Regions from separate parts of the Rhizobium sp. C104 genome, predicted to be linked through region 2. Evidence: predicted binding sites of a transcription regulator. Region 2 holds the regulator's gene; each other region holds the start of a gene.

Region 1 (2,265 bases), 1.6 Mb from region 2:
AGCCGGCCCCGATCCTCGATCTCCTGCTTGCCGTTCTTCGGCGAGAGAACGAGCTTGCCGTTCTCGATCGAGAAGATGACCTCGCTGTTGGCCTTGATGCCCGCAAGCTCTCTAAGATCGCGAGGAATGGTGACCTGGCCTTTGGACGTCACGCGCATCTTGCTGCTCCTTCGAAGTAAGAATTATCCTTACTGTTGGAACAAGTCAAGAACAGATTAGCCGGCCAGCGCTTCCCGCATCCGGTTGCTGCCGCGATTGTGGGCATGGCAAATGGCGATCGCCAGGGCGTCGGCAGCGTCATCGCCTTTGAATTCGACCTTCGGCATCAGGATCTTCAACATCATGTGGATCTGGTGCTTTTCGCCGTGGCCGACGCCGATGACGGCCTTCTTCACGGCGTTCGGAGCATATTCGGAGACCCGCAGACCGGCGCGGGCCGGCACCAGCATGGCAATGCCGCGGGCCTGGCCAAGCTTCAGGGTCGCCACCGCATCCTTGTTGACGAAGGTCTGTTCGACGGCGGCTTCATCCGGCTTGTAAGTGTGGACGACCTCCGCCAAGCCGTCATGCAGCTGGCAGAGGCGAGAGGCAAGGTCCATGTCACCGTCGGATGTCACGGTTCCGGAGGCGACAAAGCGCAGGGAATTGCCAAGTGTGTCGATGATTCCCCAGCCGGTGCGGCGAAGGCCGGGATCGATGCCGACGATGCGAATCGTATTTTGCATGCTTCAACCTATAGCGACTACGAAATAACTGCCACCGATATGTGAACAAAACAAAAACATTCTCGGTTTTAAGCCGGTCCATTTACCGCGAATTAAAACAGATGCTTGAATTCTAGTGTCAAATACGAAGGGGGTCTCGTGTCGCAAGGAGCCCCGATGTTCTGTTTAAAAGATCGGTCGATCAGGCATGCGCTGCGTGCCAACGCCGGCAGGCGTGTTCAGAGGGGTTCGTCGTACATGGCACAGAGATTTCAATCCCTGTCCTTCAAGGTCATCGCCACATTCATTCTGCTGACGGTGCTGTCGATCGCAGTAATCGACGTGCTTGCCTATTTCGCCAGCAGCCGGATCTCCGACGAGCAGGCGCTGAAAGCCAAGGAGAGCGTGCTGATCTTTCGCGGTGACATGCTGCAGGATCAACTGACGCAGCTTGAAAACCAGGCAACGTCGATTGCGCGCATCGAAGCGCTGCAGATGTCGATCACCAGCCTGAAAAGCGGTTGGAAGACGATCGAGAAGACCTCCGGCGATGCCCGCGCCGAGTTGAAGAAGATTTTCATCTCCAGCAATCCCAACCCGGCGGATCAGCGCGAGAAACTGATGAAGCCGGAAGGGCCGAGCGGCTTTTATTATTCGAACCACGAGAAGACGCAGGGCGAAGTCGCCCGCGACCTCGCAGATACCGCCTTCAGCGATCTGCTGATCGCCGATCTCGACGGCACCGTCCTCTATTCCTACAAGAAGCAAGACGACTTCGCCGAGAATCTGAAGACGGACGCGTGGAAGCCAACCGGCGCCGGTATCGCTTTCGCCAAGGCAATCGAGAATACCGCCAAAGCGACCGATGACGCCGCACCGACAGGTTTTTCCGGCCTTCGCGTCGATGCCGCCAGCGGCAATTCGGCGATCTTCTATGCCGTGCCGATCGTCAAGCTCGGGGCGGCCAAGGGCATCATCCTGTTCAAGGTGCGCGACGACATCGTCACCGGCATCCTTGCCAAAGGCATCGTCCAGGGCAGCACGGCGCGGGCGGCGATAGTTTCCGGCGATGGGTCGGCCATCGGGCTCGACGCGAACGGCAGGCTTGCGACGCTCGACGCGACACCCTTCACTTTCATCAAGGACGCGCTTGCCAGTTCGGCGATGACGGTTGCCGATTTCAGCCGAGCGGATGGGGCGGCCCGCGCCTATGTCCGCGGTATTGACTATCGCGGCGACCGTTTCCTTGTCGTCGAGAGCGTGCTGCTCAGTGAGCTCAATGCCGGTTCGATCGAGATCGCCACTTTGCTAACCATGATCGGCATCGGCGTGCTCGTCGTCATGGCAGTCGCCACCGGGCTGGTCACCAATTTCCTGTTCTCGCCGCTTGCGCGGCTTGCCGGTGTGACCCGCGACGTCGCCGACGGCAAGCTCGACAGCGAGATCGGCAGCCTGAACCGCAAGGACGAGATCGGCACGATGGCGAATGCGCTCGCCCGCTTCCGGCAGTCGCTGATCGAAAGCCGCGAACTGGAAGCCGCCAGCGAAGAGACGCGCCTGC
Region 2 (2,265 bases):
AACATTTTCATCGCCTGACCGCTTACGGCCTGCCGGCAAACCTCGCGACGATGCCGATCATCTCCTTCATCGTGATGCCGGCCGGGCTGCTGGCGATGTTGCTCATGCCGTTCGGTCTGGACGCTCCGCTCTGGAAGGTGGTCGGCTTCGGCCTTGATCTGGTGATCGCGGTCGCCAAGACAGTGTCCGGCTGGGGCGGCGATATCGGCGTCGGCCGCTTGCCCGCCTGGTATTTCGCCATCGCCGTGGCAGGCTTCCTGCTGCTGACGCTGCTCCGCACCCGGCTGCGCCATGCCGGCTCAGCAATCCTCGCCGTTTCGACCTTCATTCTGTTGATTCTGCCGGTTTCCCGGCCGCCGGATCTGGTGATTTCGGAGGATGGCGGTCTGGTCGCGCTCGTCGAGACCGCGGCAATGGCTTCCAATCGTGAAAACCCGCCGGATTTCATCTTCGACCAGTGGCAAAGAGCGCTGGTCCTGCCGACGCATCACCCGCCGAAGATGCTGGGTGGCCCCGCTATCCCGCCGGAGGGGAAGACCGACGCGTCAGGCTTTCCCGCGAGCAACAGAATGAAGCAAGGACAGCGATGCGGGGGGCCGCCGCGGGCGGTGAAACAAACCGCTTCTCCTGCGTCAAAAAGGCCTGGTGCATATCAAGGCTTGGCAATGGCCGTGTGGTAAGCATCATCGACAATGCCGCTTATCTCGGCCCGGCCTGCGATGCAGCCGATATCGTCGTGACGCCGGTCCGCCTGCGTTTCAACAGCTGCCGCTCAGGCGCGACGCTCTTCACCGGTGAGACGCTGCGCAAGACCGGTTCCCTCGAGCTGCGCTTCGCAGATACCGGCCTGGAGGTCGCAACCGCATTCGAAACGCTGTCGCGGCCATGGATGCGCCAGCGCGCCTATGACTGGCGCAGCAACAGTTTTACCGAATCCGGCCTGTCCAGTGTCAGTGATAGCGGCGAATGAGGCCGACGAGCTTGCCCTGCACCTTGACGCGGTCGGGCCCAAAGATCCGGGTCTCGTAAGCCGGGTTGGCCGCCTCAAGCGCGATCGAGGCGCCCTTGCGGCGGAAGCGCTTCAGCGTCGCTTCCTCGTCATCGACGAGGGCAACGACGATGTCGCCGGGGCTTGCGGTGCTGCCGTTGCGGATGATCACCGTGTCGCCGTCGAAGATGCCGGCGTCGATCATCGAATCGCCCTTCACCTCGAGCGCATAATGTTCACCGGAGCCGAGCATGTCGGCGGGAACGACGATGTCGTGGGTATTGTTCTGGATTGCCGAGATCGGAACACCGGCAGCGATTCGGCCCATGACCGGCACCGAGACCGAGTTGCCGTTGTCGGCGACGGGTTTTACAGGCGCGGGGGCGGCGACCGGCTGGGGCTTGCCGAGGCTGCCTTCGATGACGCTCGGCGAAAAGCCGCGCCGGGGCTGGATGCTGGGACTATAGGCTTCGGGAAGCTTGATGACCTCGAGCGCCCTGGCGCGGTTCGGTAGGCGGCGAATGAAACCGCGTTCTTCGAGCGCTGTAATCAGGCGATGAATGCCGGATTTGGAGGCCAGATCCAGGGCATCCTTCATCTCGTCGAAAGATGGCGGAACGCCGGATTCCTTCATGCGCTCATGAATGAAAAGGAGAAGCTCCTGTTGTTTGCGCGTGAGCATCGGCGTGTGACCCCTGATTGAAACAAATCCAGAACAGACACTATATGTTCCATATGTGTTCTGCAAGTAGCTAAATTTCCGTAAAACTTGCCGCCAACTCTTTGAGATTTTTATTTTCATTCGCCGGATTGGCACACATGTCTTGCATTGGGGGTGGTGCTGTCGCACATCTCTTATCGTTTGAGGGAGGGATATGATGAACGAGCGTTCCGCCAAACCGCACCCGCTGGATCATGTCGTGCTGCCCGTCGTCAATATCGATCTGGCCCGCGAGCGGCTCGGCAAGCTCGGCTTCACGGTTGCCGCCGATGCCCGCCATCCCTTCGGAACGGAGAATGCCTGTGTCTTCTTCGCCGACAAGACCTATCTGGAGCCGCTCGGTATCGCCAGCGTCGAGGAGAGCGAGGCCTCGGCGCGGCAAGGGAATGTCTTCACCGCCCGCAACCGGGCCTTCCGCTTCCGTTGCGGCGATGAGGGGCTTTCGGCGGTGGTTTTCGGCACCGAGGATGCCGGCCACGATCATCGGCACTTCGCTGCCGGCGGATCGAGCGCCGGCGAGATGCTGGAGTTCAGCCGGCCAATGAAGATGCCGGAC
Region 3 (2,265 bases), 1.5 Mb from region 2:
TGTCAGCTCGACCTCCAGCGGCCCGCTGTGATGCGAGGCGCGGAAGAGTACGGCCTGCTGCTTGAGCGTCAGGCCTTCCTCGCGGTTGTCGAGCACCATGTCGGCGATATAACGCGCCTGGTCAGCCTCGTCGCGCACCGTGACGAGGCGCGGCCGCTCGGCAGATTGCCGCTCGGTCCAGAGGTTCTTGGTGAAGCGCTCCGAGGCGAGATCGATGACGGCGTTGGCCGCCGCAAGGATCGGCTGCGTCGAGCGATAGTTGCGGTCGAGCGTGACGATATTGGCGGCCGGGCTGAAGGCGGCGGGAAAATCGAGGATGTTGCGCACCGTCGCCGCGCGAAAGGAATAGATCGACTGCGCATCGTCACCGACGACCGTCAGCCCCTGGCCTTGGGGTTTCAGCGCGAGCAGGATCGAGGCCTGCAGCCGGTTGGTGTCCTGATATTCGTCGACCAGCACATGGTCGAAGCGGCTGCCGATATCCTCGGCAATCACGCTCTCGCCGACCATCTGCGCCCAGTAGAGCAAGAGGTCGTCGTAATCGAGCACGTTCTGGCTCTGCTTCGCCTCGACATAACAGGCGAAAAGCTCGCGCAGCTGTTTCTCCCAGGCCGCGCACCAGGGAAAAGCGTCGCGCAGCACCTGATCGAGTGCCGTTTCCGAGTTCACTGCCCGGGAATAGATGGCAAGGCAGGTGCCTTTGGCCGGAAACCGGCTTTCCGTTTTGGAGAAGCCGAGATCGTGCCGGATGAGGTTCATCAGGTCGGCGCTGTCTTCGCGGTCGTGGATGGTGAAATCGGCATCGAGGCCGATCTGCTGCGCATAATCGCGCAACAGCCGCGCGCCAATACCGTGGAAAGTGCCGGACCAGTGAAGCGCATCGGCCATGACGCCGGCGTTCGTGCCCAGCACATCCCGGCAGATGCGCTCGACGCGCCGCGCCATCTCGGCGGCGGCCCGCCGCGAGAAGGTCATCAGCAGGATGCGGCGGGGATCGGCGCCCTTGACGATGAGATGGGCGACCCGATGCGCCAGCGTATTGGTCTTGCCCGAGCCGGCGCCGGCAATGACCAGCAGCGGCCCGGCAATATGGCTGCCGTCGGTGAGCGTGCCATGCTCGACGGCCATGCGCTGCTGGGGATTGAGCTTTTCGAGATACATCCAGCCGTCCGGTCGGGCTTCCGCAGAATCACTGCGGAAAGATTAGATGTTCCTTGAATGTTCGCGATTTCAGCCGCTGTCAAGCATTCTGGCGCAGAGGGGTGCCTCAATCGGGGAAATCCGGCCCTACCACGCGCCGCACCAGCTTCAGGCTGCGATCTGGCTGAAGAATGTAGGTTTCCTCGACGCGCTGGCCGGTCCCGTCGTAGAACTGGTGGTGGACGGCGCTGCCGACCGGCGATTTGGTCAGTTTCGTTCGCGGCTGGCCGCCATAGGTGATGCTGCCGGGAATGGGGTCCAACGCCGGACTATCGGCCGACGAGCAGCCGGCCAGCAACACTCCGGCAAACAAAACGGGCAGCAGCACTTTCATCACCGTCATCCTCTTTCGGCTGCAGAGAGATATGGAAGCCGCGGCACCTTTCGCCAAGGGTGGGCCAAGCCTGGCCCGCAGAAATCACGCGCGAATATCCGGTCGAGACCGGCGGGCCGCAACGAAAAGCGTTGTTGCGGCGTTAACCGGATATACCAACCTCAGGAGGCGCTTTGGTGATCGGGTATCCTTTATTCCCCGACCATGACGAACCCGGCCGACAAGGCCATGGCGATGCGGCGACACGTGCTTCGGTGGAGAGCGCTCTTCATGCCGCCGATGATCTCGACGCTGAGGAAATTGCTGTGAGCATGCTGGGCTCCTATGTCATTCTCGACGGTTTCGTGCGACGGCGCGGCGATGTCGAGCGGGCGGTCGCAATCGCCGAAAGCATCGTCGGCCGAGGTTATGTGCACAGTCGTCTGTTGCGGCGCTGAGGGAACCAAGTGCCCTTCCGCGGGTTGAAATGCCGGATCGAAACGCTGGAGACCCCTCATGCAGTCGCTTCCTCGCCTCTCGGCAGTCACCATGATATCGGCCGGCGTTTTTGCCGGTTCCGCTTATGCCTCGCTGGAAACCGGCACAAATTATTCGGCGCTGCCGAAGGACCAGGTCGCCCTCAATGAATATACCGGCGCCATCGCCTGCACGCCGGCAGAACCGCAGTATCTCCCCTCCTTCATCCGCGCCGGCGATGGCACGATCATCGGCGTCGGTTATATCGAGGTGGA

What was found. Region 2 encodes LexA, which represses DNA repair genes until DNA is damaged. Its sites were predicted from a motif close to TGTTCNNNNTGTGTTCNG; they were not measured.
Region 1: a site for LexA is predicted at 767-784, ahead of ruvC (crossover junction endodeoxyribonuclease RuvC). Genes of this name have one in related genera too.
Region 3: a site for LexA is predicted at 1,209-1,226, ahead of MF410_RS16185 (ATP-dependent helicase). Genes of this name have one in related genera too.

Annotation. Positions count from the first base shown of each region.
Region 1 covers NZ_CP092348.1:4,462,361-4,464,625, forward strand. The annotation lists gene MF410_RS22995 (AbrB/MazE/SpoVT family DNA-binding domain-containing protein) at 1-158, opposite strand, end outside; gene ruvC (crossover junction endodeoxyribonuclease RuvC) at 216-725, opposite strand; gene MF410_RS23005 (methyl-accepting chemotaxis protein) at 963-2,265, shown strand, end outside.
Region 2 covers NZ_CP092348.1:1,559,045-1,561,309, reverse strand. The annotation lists partial or broken gene MF410_RS08835 (ComEC/Rec2 family competence protein) at 1-970, shown strand, start outside; gene lexA (transcriptional repressor LexA) at 951-1,670, opposite strand; gene MF410_RS08825 (VOC family protein) at 1,867-2,265, shown strand, end outside.
Region 3 covers NZ_CP092348.1:3,029,714-3,031,978, reverse strand. The annotation lists gene MF410_RS16185 (ATP-dependent helicase) at 1-1,161, opposite strand, end outside; gene MF410_RS16180 (hypothetical protein) at 1,268-1,534, opposite strand; gene MF410_RS16175 (BON domain-containing protein) at 1,711-1,971, shown strand; gene MF410_RS16170 (hypothetical protein) at 2,030-2,265, shown strand, end outside.